DNA from 3 places in the Virgibacillus salinus genome. Region 1 is predicted to be linked to each of the others. Evidence: predicted binding sites of a transcription regulator. Region 1 holds the regulator's gene; each other region holds the start of a gene.

Region 1 (5,791 bases):
GCTCATCAGCCGCCCACGGAAAGCGAACTGTATTTCCGAAGCGGTGTCATAGCTCTCAGCTTTTTTTTAGTTAATAACAATAAGCTTTTAAGCATTGCTTTAGAAAACTTGGCTTATCGCCAAGCTTTAATATAGATAAGCCTTAGTTGCCCTTATGCAGTAAGAAAGTATTTATACTTTCTTAACTGCTAAAAAAGCTGAAAGGGAGGTACCTTTCAGCTTTTTGCAGTATATTTAGAGCCTTCTTAGGATAAGACAGTAAATTCTCCCTTGTTATTTAACCCTATTTTTACTTTTTCACCTTTTGAAATAGTTTCTTTCAGCAATTCTTCAGATAGTAAATCCTCTATATTCTTTTGAATGGATCTGCGTAATGGGCGTGCCCCATATTCAGGATTAAATCCTTCATTAGCGATCTTTTCTACCGCTTTATCTGTAAGCGTGAATTCTATTTCCTGTTGTTTCAAACGATGCTGCAATTGTTTAATCATTAATGTGACAATATCCTTCATGTGTTTGCGCTCTAATGAATGGAATACTATCGTTTCATCAATTCTATTTAAGAACTCTGGTCTAAATGCTTTTTTCAACTCTTCGGTTACTTTGGTTTTCATATTATTGTAATCCTGATTCTCTTCTTCCAAGTTAAAACCAACATATTTATTCCGTCTCAACTCATCTGCACCTACGTTGGAAGTCATGATGAGAACAGTGTTACGAAAATCAATGACACGGCCTTTTGAATCAGTTAGGCGACCATCCTCAAGTACCTGTAGTAAGATGTTGAATACTTCTGGATGGGCTTTCTCAACCTCATCTAATAATACAACTGAATATGGTTTTCTTCGTACTTTCTCAGTAAGCTGACCACCTTCTTCATAGCCTACATATCCAGGTGGGGATCCTACAAGACGGGAAGTAGAATGTTTTTCCATGTATTCAGACATATCAATTCGAATCATCGCTTCCTCATCAGCAAACATTGCCTCAGCTAACGCACGTGCAAGTTCGGTTTTACCGACCCCTGTTGGACCTAGGAAAATGAATGACCCAATGGGGCGTTTAGGATCTTTTAATCCAGCTCGAGCACGGCGGATTGCTTTTGATACTGCGTTTACGGACTCTTCCTGACCAATTACACGGTCATGTAATGTTTTCTCCAAATTTAACAGACGGTCACTTTCATCTTTGGTGAGATTAGAAACAGGCACACCAGTCCATGTAGAAACAACCTTAGCAATATCTTCAACAGATACCTCTGAAGTTTCCTGACCTTGCTTTTCTTTCCATTTACTCTTGGTTTCTTCTAATTCTTCACGCAGACGCTGTTCTGAGTCACGTAACGATGCCGCCTTTTCAAATTCCTGACTTTGTACTGCGGAGTCCTTCTCTTTACGAACTTCTTCCAGTTTCTGTTCCAAATCCTTTAAGTTTGGCGGAATTGTATAAGAGCGCAGTCGAACTTTAGAACCTGCTTCATCAATTAAATCAATGGCCTTATCTGGTAAAAACCGGTCTGTAATATAACGGTTTGACAGATTTGCTGCTGCCTCTACAGCATCATCCGGAATTGTCACACGATGATGGGCCTCATAGCGGTCACGTAACCCCTTCAAAATCTGAACCGTTTCTTCCAATGTTGGTTCATCTACCTGAATTGGCTGGAATCTCCGTTCTAACGCAGCATCCTTTTCAATATATTTACGATATTCATCAAGTGTAGTGGCACCAATACATTGCAGTTCGCCACGGGATAATGCGGGTTTAAGAATATTGGATGCATCGATAGCACCTTCTGCTCCACCAGCTCCAATTAATGTATGCAATTCATCGATGAACAGGATAATGTTGCCTGCCTGACGAATTTCCTCCATCACTTTTTTAAGCCTATCTTCAAATTCGCCACGATATTTGGTTCCTGCAACTACAGTTCCCATATCTAGTGTCATAACACGTTTATCACGTAATGTTTCTGGAATTTCATTATCGACTATTTGCTGAGCCAATCCTTCCGCAACAGCTGTTTTACCGACACCCGGCTCCCCGATTAAGACAGGATTGTTTTTAGTCCGGCGGCTAAGTACTTGAATTACTCTTTCAATTTCTTTCCCACGACCAATAACCGGATCAACATTTCCTTCTTTTGCACTAACAGTTAAGTCACGTGCCAGTGAGTCCAATGTTGGAGTGTTCGCGCTTGATGCCTGTGCATTACCACGTCCCTGGCGACCTGCTTGCGATTCGTTACTGCCTAATAGCTGAAGTACTTGTTGCCGCGCCTTATTTAGACTGACACCAAGGTTATTCAAAACACGTGCTGCAACACCTTCGCCTTCACGTATTAAACCTAATAGAATATGTTCCGTTCCTACATAAGAATGACCTAATTTACGTGCTTCATCCTGAGATAACTCGACTACTTTCTTAGCTCGTGGTGTGTAATGAATCGTTTGCATTGGTTGTTTGCCTACACCAATTAGCTTTTCCACTTCTTCTTGTATTTTTGGAACCTCTAATCCTAATGATTGCAGTGCTTTTGCAGCAATGCCTTCACCTTCACGAACAAGTCCTAATAATATATGCTCTGTGCCAATATTATTGTGGCCCAGTCGTACTGCTTCTTCCTGGGATAATGCTAACACTTTTTGTGCTCTTTCTGTAAAACGTCCAAACATCATATCGATTTCCTCCTACCTATTTCTCTAATTGCAGCCGTTCACGAACTAATGATGCTCTAAATACATCTCGCTCACTCGCTGTTAAATTCTTTTTTGCATATTGCTGTAAAAAACCAGGTTGAGTGAGAACCATTAACTCACTAAGTATATTACGAGGTACTTTTTCTATAATTCCCAAATCAATTCCAAGCCGAACATTCGATAGACACTTTGCTGCTTCTTTTGATTCCAATATTCGGCTATATTCCAATACTCCGTATGATCGATAGATTCTGTTCTCTAATTTCGTACTCGACTGCTCCATTATTCTATTTCGAGCATTACGTTCATGTTCAATTAACTGCTGGACAACACTTTGTAAATCCTCAACAATATCTCCTTCGGATTTCCCTAGTGTAATCTGATTGGAAATTTGAAATATATTTCCAATAGCTTCGCTGCCTTCACCATAAATACCACGAACAACAAGGCCCAGCTGATTTATTGACGGTATCATCCGATTAATTTGCTGAGACCATGCTAATGCCGGAAGGTGCATCATAACAGAAGCCCGCATCCCTGTTCCAACATTTGTCGGGCAAGTAGTTAAATAGCCATGTTTCTCATCAAATGCATAATCAATTTTTTCTTCTAGCCAATCATCAAATTCGAAAGCTTTTTCAAGTGCCTTATTTAATTGGAAACCGGGAAAATAAAGCTGAACCCGAATGTGATCTTCTTCATTTATCATAACAGATACTTGTTCGTTTTTTGAAATGAGTGTTGCTGCGGAATTATCATGCTCCACTAAGTGCGGACTAATCAAATGTTTTTCTACCAGAACACGCTTTTCGACTGGTTTTAGACTGCTAATAGGTATAAATTCGAAATTCAGGTAATCCTGAAAAGATTTATGTTCGTATTCATCCTGAAAAAACTGACTTATGCTTTGAAGGTCTTTCTGATTAGCTAATATTGGATATGAATAATCTGCAAAATTACGTGCCAACCGAATCCGGCTGCTCAATACAATATCACTATCAGGACCTTCTTCTCTCATCCATGGGCTAATGGCTTCATTCATAAAGTTTTGTAAGGTCATGTATTATCACCTCGCATCTGTTTTTCCAATTCTTTAATTTTATCTCTAACCTTTGCAGCATCCTCGAAAGCTTCATTTTCAATTAAATGGTGTAATTCTGCCTTATGTGACTCTATTTCCTTCTTCATGTGCAAATCTCCACCTTTACGGGTAGGAATCTTGCCATGATGCTTCGTATTACCACTATGCACACGACGAAGAATTGGATCTAAACGTTCAGAGAAGGTCCGGTAGCATTCAGCGCAACCAAACTTACCAACACGTTTAAATTCAGAAAACCTCATTTCACATTGCGGACATTGCAAATCTTGTGCCTGTTTATATGATGAGCCCTTTTGATTGTCTATAGATGAAGTATCAAAATTAAATAAACCAGATAATAAATTATGAAGGGAATATCCTTCTTCAGGATATGTCATATATCCTTTTTCTTTTGCACAGACTTCACAAACATGTACTTCTGTTTTATTGCCGTTAATAACTTGCGAAAAATGAAGGGTAGCTTGCCGTTTATGGCACTCTTGACATTCCATATATTCTCTCCCCTTTTATTTATTTAAATATTTTAAAGTCGAAAGCATTGAAGTTAACACACGGGCGCGAACCTCGTCTCGTAAAGGTAATTGAAATGCCAGTGTATTTCTGCCAATAGCGCTTAAAATAATTTTCGCCTCACGTTTTGTAACAATTTCTTCTTCTAGCAACCTTTCCAGTATATCAAGTGCAGCTTGTTGTGTTACTTGAGGATTTATCATCTCTATAATATCATCAATTAATTCAGACTTGTCCTGATGCTGAATCCGGATAATACGGATATATCCTCCACCACCACGCTTACTTTCAACTATATACCCTTTTTCCACTGTAAAGCGTGTATTAATCACATAATTAATTTGTGATGGCACACAATGGAATTGATCAGCGATCTCACTTCGTTTAATCTCAATCGCATCCTGCCTAGCAGCCTCCAGAATTTTCTTTAAATGTTGTTCAATTATATCTGAAATGTTACTCATATACCCTCCCCCACTTTCATCTTATGATTTACCCTTTTATGTCTTTCCAACTCTTTTTAATTTTTAGTTTTGACTTTGACTAACTTTGACTATATTTTTATTATACTTTAAATTAATTCTTATGCAAATACAATGTTCTATACATATTTTAGCCAAGTTAAAGATAAATGAAACATTAGAAAACTTGGCTTAGCGCCAACCCTTAATATAGATAATCCTTAATTGCACTTATGCATTCAAAGGATCTATTATTTTGTATGAAAACACCTCTCTAGCTCTATTACAAATTCAATTTCATAACAGATGGTTGCGCATTGCGGAGCAACGGAGGTTTAGCGAAATAAATTTTTTCTAAACCTTTTATTTTTTAGCGGACACAGGAGACGCTATTTCTATAAAAAGTTACCTTTTAGAATTTATCCGGACACAGAAGCCCTTACTTTACATATATCTTGGTTAATAGATGGGATTTGTAAGAAATAAGGTCCCTGGTGTTCGCAAAACCTTTCAACATTATTTATATGAAAATTCGATTACAACATTTTCATGACAGATGGTGGCTGCGCAATCGACAGCCATGTTGCTTGCTTAATTTATGAAAAAAACCTTACGATATAACTAATCGCAAGGTTCTTAATAAATTATTTTCGCTCAATGATATTTTTGACATGTTTTATTTTTGATACTTCTTCGAACAGTGATACACGATCTAAATCTTGATTTGGATAAATCTTAATAAATATATTACGAAGATTGTTATCAACTCGTTCGATTTCGACTTGTTTAATGGATAAATTATATGATTCAAAGATTGATATAATATTATTTATTTTCAAATCAGGCAGAGCAACAATTTCAATTAGATAGGAAGATCGTGCTTTAGTGAATAACTTTTCAATGTTGTTTAAAAAAACGAGACTTAACAAGATGATTAATGTCGTAAACATTGCTGGAGCATACATTCCAGCACCTACTACTAAACCTAATCCAGCAACCGTCCATATAGAAGCAGCAGT
Region 2 (5,791 bases), on a different contig from region 1:
ATACAGTCTCCGGATGTAACTTTAGGATTATAGCAATACATATTTTTTAACGGGAGGTACAACGATGCTAAAATACATTGTCAGACGACTATTCATGCTTATCCCCGTATTAATTGGCGTCTCGATCCTCACCTTTTCTCTAATTCATCTAATTCCCGGAGATCCTGCGAGAAGTATGCTCGGTGATAAAGCAACTGAAGCACAATTGGAATCCCTGCAGGAGGAATTGGGCTTAAATGATCCATATATTGTTCAATATGGTAGATTCTTAGGTGATATTGTACAAGGTGATTTAGGGACGTCGATTCAATCTAAGGAAGATATAGCTCTCCAATTGCTACATAAATTGCCAGCGACCATTGAACTCACAATCTTTGCTATGATTTTAGCCGTCGTTGTAGGTATTGTTGCTGGTGTAATAGCAGCAGTTAAACAATATTCCTGGTTCGATAACATCAGTATGACAGGTGCTTTGTTTGGAGTTTCCATGCCCATTTTCTGGCTCGGATTAATGATGATCTTCGTCTTCTCTGTCCAGCTTCAACTCCTGCCTCCATCGGGGAGAATGTCATCCAGTATTGAATTGGAAACTATTACAAACTTCTTTTTACTGGATAGTATTCTAACCTTGAATTGGGCAGCATTTAAAGATACATTTTTCCACTTATTAATGCCCGGAATTGCTCTTGGAACAATTCCAATGGCAATTATTGCCCGCATGACACGCTCAAGCATGCTTGAGGTAATGAAGCAGGATTACATTCGTACTGCTGACGCCAAAGGACTGAAGAAGCATTTAGTTATATTCCAACATGCATTAAAAAATGCCTTTTTGCCTGTTTTGACAGTAATAGGTCTGCAGTTTGGTTTATTGCTTGGTGGTGCTGTTTTAACTGAGACAATCTTTTCATGGCCTGGTGTGGGAAGATACGTATACTTGGCTGTTCTTGGACGAGATTATCCAGTTGTTCAAAGTACAATTTTAATCATAGCAATTATCTTTGTCATGGTTAACTTACTTACTGACTTACTTTATAAATACTTCGATCCAAGGATTAAATATGAATAATAGATCTCTAGTGAAAGGATGTGCATCCGATGTCATTGCAGCCTAATCCATTACCAGACCCTAAATTAGCAGAAGCACAAGAAACTAACCAGTCAAAATCAAGTAGCTTATGGGGTGATGCTTTCTCCCGTATTGTTAAAAGTAAAACATCATTAATTGGGTTATGCATCATTCTCATCTTGATTATTACTGCCATATTTGCACCATTAATTGCAACACACAGCCCAACCGATTATGCCTCGCTAACAGATCGATACCAATCACCATCATCTGAGCATATATTAGGTACCGATGAACTTGGTCGTGATATTTTTAGCAGGATTGTTTTTGGGTCTCGAATTTCAATTCAAATCGGGGTAATAGCAGTTGGGATTTCCATGATCATCGGTGTACTTTTGGGTGGAATTGCCGGTTACTTCGGCAGATGGATTGACCAGATTATCATGCGTTTAATCGACATTATGATGGCTTTTCCAAGTATTCTATTAGCTATCGCGCTAGTAGCCGTATTAGGCCCTAACCTCAGAAACGCCATGATTGCAGTTGGAATTGTAGGTATTCCTCAGTTTGCTAGAATTGTCCGTTCAGCCGTCTTATCTGTAAAAGAAACAGAATATATTGAAGCTGCTCGAGCAATTGGGGCCAAACATGGAAGAACTTTAATGCAACATGTACTGCCTAACTGTCTTGCACCAATAATTGTGCAAGCGACGTTAAGTATCGGTACGGCCATTTTGGATGCAGCTGGACTTAGTTTTCTAGGATTAGGAGCACAACCGCCCAAACCAGAATGGGGAGCCATGTTAAGTGATGGCCGTGCTGCATTACAAAACGCGCCATGGGTAGTTGCATTTCCAGGCATGGCTATTTTTCTTGTTGTACTTGGATTCAACTTATTCGGCGACGGATTACGTGATGCGTTAGACCCAAGATTAAAGCAATAATTACAATAGTAGCAATTTGTAGTATGATAAGGTGAAGCAACTGCTTCACCTTATTTTAATTTCTAAGGGGGATATTCAAGTGTTTAAAAAGTATATTCCTGTAATTGTCTGTTTTTCTATTGTCATTCTTTTTACATTTAGTTCAATAGGAAAGTCACAATCAAGGCATATTAATACCTACCCCAACCTCCCAGCACCGATTGCAGAAGAAAAAGTGCTTATCACTTCAGCCGGGCAGGCTACAGAGAGCAGCATTATGTTAAGTATTGCAGATAACCTTAATTTAGAAGCAGATTACCGCCCTAGGGCTCTGGGGACAGATTTATATGATTATAAAAGTGTTGTCATTATACTTGGATTTAGTGCTAACGGACTCTCGCATACTAACAGATCCTTTCAAGAAGAATTGACTCGAACAAAACAACTGGTTAGGGAAGCGAAGTTAGAAAAATTACCTATTATTCTAGTAAATATTTCAGGTGTATTTCGTGATAATATTCAAACATGGCAATTATTTGAACAAACAGCTCCATTCGCTGATTATTTTATCGGGTTAAAAAATATGAAAAAAACAGATAGTTCTATACAGATGCTGCGGGAAAATTCGGTGCCGGTTACCCTAGTGACTGAATTGGACGATCTGCATACCCCGTTTAATTCCGTATTCCGTTAATATGCTGTCAGAAAGGCTGAAATCAGATGACTAATAGAAAAAGCTACTTATTTATCGGATGTTTGGGCTTGTTGTTGGTTACATATGGTGAGATCCTCCCCCCGTTTCTTGATAACTGGTCATTATTCATTGTTGATAGCATTAATGAAAGCATCATAAAACCTGACAGTGGATTACTTTTAATTACATCTTTTGCTTATATTGCCAGATATCTTTTGGTTTTCTTCCTGATTTACTTTGGCTCCATGTTAATAGCACATGCACTTTCAAAAGATTTGGAGTCGATGTCTTTTTCGGTAACGTATATTGGTGTTATTTTATTAACGTTATCTTTATATAGTCAATTTTACCTCGAGCATTTTTCGTACCTTGGTCATATTTTTTCAATAGGAATTATTGTACTTCTGCAATTATACATACCTAAACACAAGCATTTTCACTTCATATTTTCTATTATCCTATTTCTAGTATTACTAGCGGTACAATGGCTACATCTCATTCCAGCACTTACCGAATTTGGCTTTGGAGCAAATGACATAGCTGCAAGTATTAAAATAGCCGATAATTTCTTAACCGGTAATAGTCTTTTTAATACGATTGCAACAATTTTCTTTATCGCTTTCCTTACAATTGCTATAATTTTTACTTTTTTAATACACCTAGTAAACAAACAAACTCATACACTCAAAAAATATCAGGTTCAAGAAGAAGAATTAAAGGAAACACGAACAGCTTTAGTAGAATCAAAGGTTTATGAAGAGATAAATATGCTGGTACACGATCTTAAAACACCACTCGTAACAGTCGAAGGACTAATCTCCCTAATCACTATGAAAATGCAACCAGTAGATGGGTCAGCCTTACACAATTATTTTACACGAATGGATCATTCAGTTGAGAAAATGAAAGATATGATTACAGAAATCCTTTATGAAAATATTAAACAGAAGCTCCCCGTAAAGGAGTTGCTTGAATACGTAACAAGTCATCTAAGTCTGGATGAACAGCTTGTACATATGGAAGTTGAAATTGAAGACAACCTTCCTGCTATTCAAGTAAATAAAATTCGCTTTTCCCGTGCAATATCAAATATTTTGGAAAATGCAATAAGTTCATTTGAAGGAAAAAAAGGATTTATACATATCAATGTCAAAAGTATAGATAATGGTATTTTGTTTCAAATTCAAGACAATGGTCCAGGGATAAAAGAAGAGCATATAAATGATATTTGGCTTGATGGCTTCAGCACGAAAAATTCATCAGGGATTGGTCTTTCCTTTGTAAAACGAGTAGTAGAGAATCACAGTGGTACTATAACGGTCAAAAGTATACGAGGCAGCCATACCCAAATGAACATCACTCTGCCAACACTAAAAGTAGGTGACGAAATCGATGAGCATTACCATATTAATAGTTGATGATAATGAAGACATCCGCTTTACACTTAAAGAAATTTGTGCGTATGCTGGATGGAGCGTAGTAGAAGCATCTACAGGAAAGCAGGCTATTGAACTATTTAAGACGATAGAACCTGACCTTGTTTTACTTGATTATCATATGCCTGATTGGGATGGTCTTAAAACAACAAAGGAATTGCGAAAACATAATACTAGAATTCCAATAATTATTTTAACGGTTGATGAGCGACAAGAAATTGCAAATACCTTTTTACATGCTGAGGCAACTGACTTTGCATTAAAACCGATTAAGGCACCAGATCTAATTTCGAGAATTCGAATCAACTTAAAGGTTGGAAAATTAATTGGTGATAAAGATAACGTGTATGTTGAGAAAGGAATTAGCCAATCTACATTAAATTCGATAAAAAGCTTTTTGATCCAGCAAGACACACCTTCATCCATTAATGAAATTCAACAATCATTACCCATTGCCTATCAAACGGTTCACCGTTATCTAAACTATTTAGAAAGCAAAGGCGAAGTTGAAGCCATCTCACAATACGGTAAGCAAGGGCGTCCGAAAAATAAGTATAAACTTGTTTAGCTGAAACGTTTATATTCTATTGTAAAGGGAAAGATGGGGAAAGAGATTTTATTGCAAAACTTGTGGAACGTTTTTGTTTGACCTTTTTTGACCTATTAGTTATGATAAAAATATCCAACATTTATGGATGAATACGAGATGAAATAAGGAGGATTTTCACATGAATTTAATACCTACAGTTATTGAACAAACAAACCGTGGAGAACGCGCATATGATATCTATTCACGCTTATTAAAAGATCGCATTATAATGCTTGGCAGTGGGATTGATGATAATGTTGCAAACTCAATCGTTGCACAGTTGCTTTTCTTAGAAGCAGACGATCCAGATAAGGATATCTCATTATACATTAATTCACCAGGAGGATCTATTACTGCTGGAATGGCAATTTATGATACAATGCAGTTCATCAAGCCTAATGTATCAACAATATGCACTGGTATGGCTGCATCAATGGGAGCATTCCTGCTAGCAGCTGGTGAAAAAGGTAAACGTTATGCACTTCCAAACAGTGAAGTAATGATTCACCAGCCTTTAGGTGGAACACAAGGTCAAGCAACAGATATCGAAATTCACGCAAAACGAATTGTTGAAATGAAACGAAAAATGAATCAAATTCTTGCTGAACGTACAGGTCAGTCACTTGAAGTTGTAGAGCGTGATACAGATCGTGATAATTTCATGTCAGCTGAGAAATCTGTAGAATACGGCTTAATTGATAAAATTTTGGAAAGAAACTCAGATAAGAAATAAATTGAAACATAAAGAGGTTATCCCATTTTGGGATAACCTCTTTATTTAACTTTAATGGTAATTTTAGTTACTTATCTTTCATTCTATGTTTTTGAAACGAATGCAGTTAAATGATTTAATGCAATCTCTTCATCTGCACCCTCTGCAAGCAATGTAATAGTCTCTCCAGAAGTAATAGCTAAGCTCATCAAGCCCATAATACTTTTCGCATTAACCCGTTTTCCATTCTTTTCAAGAAATAAATGTGCTGAATAGCGATTTGCTTCCTGAACGAATTGAGCGGCTGGTCTCGCTTGCAGACCTGCATCTAGCTCAACTTTCACCGATTTCTCAACCAAATCTCTCAT
Region 3 (5,791 bases), on a different contig from region 1:
GGGAAATTGGAAGAACGATCCGAAAGAAAACGGTATAAGCATTTCCCCCAAGTAATCGGGCATTTTCAATCAGTGAAGAAGACTGGTTAGCTAAAAAAGTACGGGTTATCATGTATACGTATGGATACAGAAATATTGTGAAAATAAAAATTGCGCCAGGTAATGTCATTATATCAAAGTAGTCCTGATTTACGGTTACATCAAACTTATTCCGTAATATTGTTTGAAGGGTTCCTGTATAGTTTAGTATCCCATTATACGTATATGCTGCAATGTACGGTGGGATTGCTAACGGTAAAATTAGCCCCCATTTAAAAAAACGTTTTAGCGGGAAATCATAAGCTGAGATAAGCCATGCTAAACTGGTTCCGATTAAAATAGTAAGTATGCCTGTGAATAGTATAATGATAGAAGTGTTTTTTAACAATAGAGGCAGGATATATTCTTGTATATGCTCCCAATTAGAAGTTTCTTGCGTAAAAAAGTTCAATAAAATTGAAACGTTTGGTAGCAAAATCAGAATAACAATAAATAAGGATAAAAATGTCCATAAGTTCAAATAACCAGGTAACTTTCGATACAGCTTCAAAAACGTACACTTCCCTTAGTCATGGATGAGGTTCTACACATGATAATAAAAAAGGTATTAATATATCAATGATAACAGTTCTCAATTATAATGTATATAAAAATACTGCATCTTTTTCAAATACTGATGCAGTATTTTTAAGCAGCTAAGGAAATACTTTCTTGCTGCATAAGTCATTTATAATTTCACCATTAAGGATGAGTGATAAGTTAAGTTATTTCCATCCAACCTTATTCATTATCTTAATTGCTGTATCGTTATTTTCTCCTAACTCAGTTAGGTTAAGATCCTGTTCCTTGAATTCACCCCATGATTTCAATAGCTCAGTAGGTTCCACATCTGGATTGGCAGGGTACTCAAAGTTAGCTTTGGCAAATTGCTCTTGAGCATTTTTAGTTGTTAAAAACTCTATGAATTTAATAGCATTCTCTTTATTCTTACTACTTGCTGTCAAACCGATTCCACTAATGTTTACATGGGTGCCAGTTGTTTCTTGATTTGGAAAAATGATACCAAGCTGTTCAGCTGCTTTTACTTGTTCTTCCTCTTCAGAATTCAGCATTTTACCTAAATAATAGGTGTTCATTACTGCTACATCACCTTCACCTGCAGCAACTCCAATTGCCTGGTCACGATCTCCACCTTTTGGGTCTCTTGCCATATTATCTACAATTCCTGAAGCCCATTTTGTAGCACCTTCCTCACCATTGATAGCAATTAGTGATGCTAATAAAGATTGGTTATATATGTTAGAAGATGAACGAATTAGAACTTTATCCTGGAAAGTATCGGATGTTAGATCTTGGTATGTTTGAATATCTTCAGGATTAACACGGTCTTTATGATAAGTAATTATACGAGCTCGCTTCGTTAATCCAATCCAATTATTTTCTTCATCACGATACTTATCTGGAATATTTTTATTAACCTTGTCACTTTTTACTTCCTGCAGTAGCCCTTTTTCTTTTGCAATGTGCAGACGTCCTGCATCAGCTGTAATAAATAGATCAGCCTCAGATGCTTTTCCTTCACGGTCCAAACGTGCTATTAACTCATCATCTTTACCTTTAATAACATTAACTTGGATTCCTGTCTCTTCTGTAAACTGGTCATATAATTCTTGGTCAGTTTCATAATGACGCCCTGTATAAAGATTAATTTCTCCTTTAGCATCACTAGACTCCCCAGAAGAATCACCATCCTCTGAATTATTTCCGCATGCAGCTAATGAAAATATAGATAATAAACCGATCATGCTGATTATAAAGAATCTGTTATTCATATAGTAATCTCCTTTGGTTTTAAGTGTATGTACTTAATTGATAATGAATTTCATTTTCAATTATTATTTTACAGAAAAAAGAAAACAAGTCAATGGATTTATGCAAATTAATTAGGAGCTGGTGAGTAAAAGAAATAGTTAAAGTCAAACGTCATAAAAATGAGGGGAATCGACGTTTGGACCTTTCTATTCTTATCATTATCATTCATCCTGAACTTTATCAGCAGGCAACCCCAACTCCTTCTTTAGTTTTCTGGATATCTCGGCAAGGTCTTGATCAGTAGGGATGAAAAAAGATATCCCATTTATCCGGTGATTGGATCCTGATATTTCAAATGTTTTAATAGCTGTGGCATCTATTGAGGAATATTCCTTTTCTAGAGCATAAATTTCAGCTGGTTTTAAGCTGGATTTAACGTGCTCACCGAGTATATCTGTTATTTCTCCAACTTTAAAAATAGTACCAACTGATATTGCTTCGCTAATAGCTGCTTTAATAAACTGGCGCTGTCTTTCATCGCGAGGGTAAGTATTATTAACTGCTCTTTTTCGCATTCGGACGAAAGCCAGTGCTTCTTCACCACTTAAATTTGTGGTACCTTCCGTAAAATAAATTCTCTTATCATTATTATAGATATTTTTCTCCCAAAAACCTTTCTTAATGTCTAGTGTTACACCCCCAAGTGCATTAACAATATCACGAAAACCTTCGAAGTTGGCTACAGCATACTCATCAATTGGAATATCAAGCAAATTTTCCACTGTTTCGACCGTTAGTTTTGGTGCGCTGTAACCGGAAAGGGAGGCATAAGTATATGCCGCATTAATTTTATGAGATCCTGCATTTTCCTGTCCCACAGCTTCTGTCGGTAAATCAACTCTGGTATCTCTTGGAATCGATGTCATTGTCATCTTGTTCGTGTCTGGATTGAGTGTAACGACTATTTGCGTATCGGCACGTCCATTTTTCCCGCCGGAAGAATAGTTTTCAATCCCCATCAACAAAATTGAAATAGGATCCTCTCCGATTTTTACTGTATCGCTCCGCAGTTCGGATTTCCCTCCAGGTCGATCTAATCCACTATAGGAGTCTTTAGCAGTATTGTATGTTTGAAGTAATAAGTAACTACCAATTCCAATAATAATTACTATAAGAAAGATAACTGAATACAGTAATTGTTTCCTTCGCTTTTTTGATCTTTTTTGTTTCCTTCGTTCCAATCTTAAATCGTGCACAATAATTCCTCCGCTTCAGGCTGCCGACGAAAGTTAGTCTTTTTGATAGGTACTTTCTTACTGCATAAGTGCAACTAAGGTTTATCAATTTTAAGGCTTGTCCTCAAAGTTGAAGGGGTACGATTTCATAAGAACCCTTTAACGAATGTTTTAAACATTATTATATGTAAATTAAAAGGAAAATAACAATTAGATATGTTTTAGAATATCAGTGATCGGATATATCAAAATAATGATCAAGATTTTTAATAAAAATTAATCTTTAATACTTGAAAGTCAAAATTGGTCAGAGTATAATAAAGTTAAAGGTCAAATATAGTCAAAGTCAAACCTTTTTATAATAAATTGAAATCACAAGGAGGAGTGACATATGAAGTGTCAACAATGTGGTATTCACCCAGCATCAATTAATGTAGCCATGCAAATCAACAATGAGAAAATGCATATGCACGTTTGTAATGAATGTTTCAAAGAGATACAAGGTCAATTAATGAACGGTGGTTATGGATCAGCTCAGAATAATCAAGATAGTTTTTCGGATAAATTTTTCCAAGGAAATGGTCAAAGCTATACCGGAACAAAGACACAACAACAAACAGGTAATGGCGATGGATTATTGGATCAGCTTGGTAAAAACGTAACAGATGCAGCACGCGCTGGCTTAATTGACCCAGTTGTCGGCCGTGACAATGAAGTGAAACGAGTCGTTGAAACATTGAATCGTCGAAATAAGAACAATCCTGTTCTAATAGGTGAACCTGGTGTTGGTAAAACAGCTATTGCTGAAGGACTAGCCCTCCGAATTGCTGAGGGAAATGTATCTGCCAAACTTATGAACAAGGAAATATATCTATTAGATGTTGCTTCACTTGTAGCAAACACAGGTGTTCGTGGACAATTTGAAGAACGCATGAAGCAACTTGTTCAAGAGTTGCAATCACGTAAAAATGTAATCTTATTCGTTGATGAGATTCATTTATTAGTAGGAGCTGGTACTGCAGAAAGCTCGCAGATGGATGCAGGAAATATTCTGAAGCCTGCATTAGCTCGAGGCGAAATGCAATTGATAGGTGCTACAACATTAAAGGAATATCGTAAAATTGAGAAGGATGCGGCACTTGAGCGTCGTTTCCAGCCAATTATCGTGAAAGAGCCTTCAGCAGATGAGGCAATTCAAATACTAAACGGAATAAAATCTCGTTACGAAAGCTTCCATGAAGTTCGATACTCTGAAGAGGCAGTTAAGGCGTTTGTAACATTATCACAGCGCTATATTCAGGACCGCTTCTTACCAGACAAAGCTATTGATCTTATGGATGAAGTTGGTTCACGTTTAAATCTTTCAAATGCAGAAAAAGATTCCAATTCAATTCAGCAAAAGATAGACGAAATTGTCAGTGAAAAAGAACAAGCTGCAGAAAAAGAAGATTATGAACGAGCAGCGAATTTACGCTATCAGGAAATTCAATTGCAAAAGCAACTGGAAACAGCTAAAAACGACGAACAGGTTGTCGATGTTGATGTAGCTGATATTCAATTAATTATTGAAGAAAAAACTGGTATACCCGTAACAAAGCTGCAAACTGACGAGCAAGAGAAAATGAAAAATATCGCAGAAAATATTGGAACAAAAGTTATCGGACAACCGGAAGCAGTTAACAAAGTAGCCAAAGCAGTTCGCCGCAGTCGTGCAGGTTTAAAATCAAAATATCGTCCAATTGGATCATTCTTATTTGTTGGTCCAACTGGTGTAGGGAAAACCGAATTGACTAAAGCACTCGCCGAAGAATTATTCGGTTCCCGTGAAAGCTTAATTCGTCTTGACATGAGTGAGTATATGGAGAAGCATGCAGTGTCTAAAATTATTGGGTCACCACCAGGTTATGTGGGGCATGAAGAAGCGGGGCAGCTAACAGAACGTGTTCGACGCAACCCATATTCAATCATCTTGCTGGATGAAGTCGAGAAAGCACATCCAGATGTACAGAATATGTTCCTGCAAATTATGGAAGATGGCCATTTGACTGATTCACATGGTCGAACAGTAAGTTTTAAAGACACCGTAATTATCATGACAAGTAATGCTGGAACTGGTGTGAAGGAAGTTAATGTTGGATTTAACAAAGATGAACATGAATCAGTTTCAACACTTGAAAACTTAAGTGATTATTTTAAACCTGAATTCTTAAACCGTTTCGATGGTATTGTTAACTTCAATGAACTAGCTGAGGATCATTTAATTGAGATTGTTGATCTAATGCTTGCAGAACTAGAAGAAAGAATTGAGGAAAACGATATTAGTATAACAGTATCTGATGATGCAAAAAGAGAATTAGCAAGACTTGGCTATGACCGCCGTTTTGGTGCAAGACCTTTACGCCGAGTTATCCAAGATAAAATTGAAGATCAATTAACAGATCTGATTTTGGAAGAAGAAATAGTTAAGGCTGTTCAAGTAGAAGTAACAAATGGCGACATTGTTGTCGTAAAAAGTGAATAACATTTAACAATAGGAAGCCGCTGACATAAGGTGTCAGCGGCTTTTTATGTGCAGAGGACTTTATTCAACTATCGAATCCTGCCTCAAGAAGTTTCGTTAATTGACACCGCAATAACCACGGTACTACGTATTATTAATCCACTTCGGTGAAAAACTATATAGAGATTAAAAATTGATAAAGGAT

The links. Region 1 encodes CtsR, which represses protease genes until heat stress. Its sites were predicted from a motif close to ATGGTCAATAAAGGTCAAACA; they were not measured.
Region 2: a site for CtsR is predicted at 4,765-4,785, ahead of clpP (ATP-dependent Clp endopeptidase proteolytic subunit ClpP). Genes of this name have one in related genera too.
Region 3: a site for CtsR is predicted at 3,413-3,433, ahead of BLS02_RS17300 (ATP-dependent Clp protease ATP-binding subunit). Genes of this name have one in related genera too.

Annotation. Positions count from the first base shown of each region.
Region 1 covers NZ_FNKD01000006.1:73,393-79,183, forward strand. The annotation lists gene clpC (ATP-dependent protease ATP-binding subunit ClpC) at 246-2,678, opposite strand; gene BLS02_RS18635 (protein-arginine kinase McsB) at 2,695-3,759, opposite strand; gene BLS02_RS18640 (protein-arginine kinase activator protein McsA) at 3,756-4,292, opposite strand; gene BLS02_RS18645 (CtsR family transcriptional regulator) at 4,308-4,775, opposite strand; gene BLS02_RS18650 (MgtC/SapB family protein) at 5,417-5,791, opposite strand, start outside.
Region 2 covers NZ_FNKD01000001.1:1,257,094-1,262,884, reverse strand. The annotation lists gene BLS02_RS05925 (ABC transporter permease) at 65-1,069, shown strand; gene nikC (nickel transporter permease) at 1,099-2,013, shown strand; gene BLS02_RS05915 (DUF6305 family protein) at 2,093-2,686, shown strand; gene BLS02_RS05910 (sensor histidine kinase) at 2,713-4,104, shown strand; gene BLS02_RS05905 (response regulator) at 4,079-4,690, shown strand; gene clpP (ATP-dependent Clp endopeptidase proteolytic subunit ClpP) at 4,851-5,444, shown strand; gene BLS02_RS05895 (HPr family phosphocarrier protein) at 5,528-5,782, opposite strand.
Region 3 covers NZ_FNKD01000005.1:26,424-32,214, reverse strand. The annotation lists gene BLS02_RS17315 (ABC transporter permease) at 1-583, opposite strand, end outside; gene BLS02_RS17310 (Fe(3+) ABC transporter substrate-binding protein) at 804-1,871, opposite strand; gene BLS02_RS17305 (LCP family protein) at 2,073-3,107, opposite strand; gene BLS02_RS17300 (ATP-dependent Clp protease ATP-binding subunit) at 3,478-5,607, shown strand.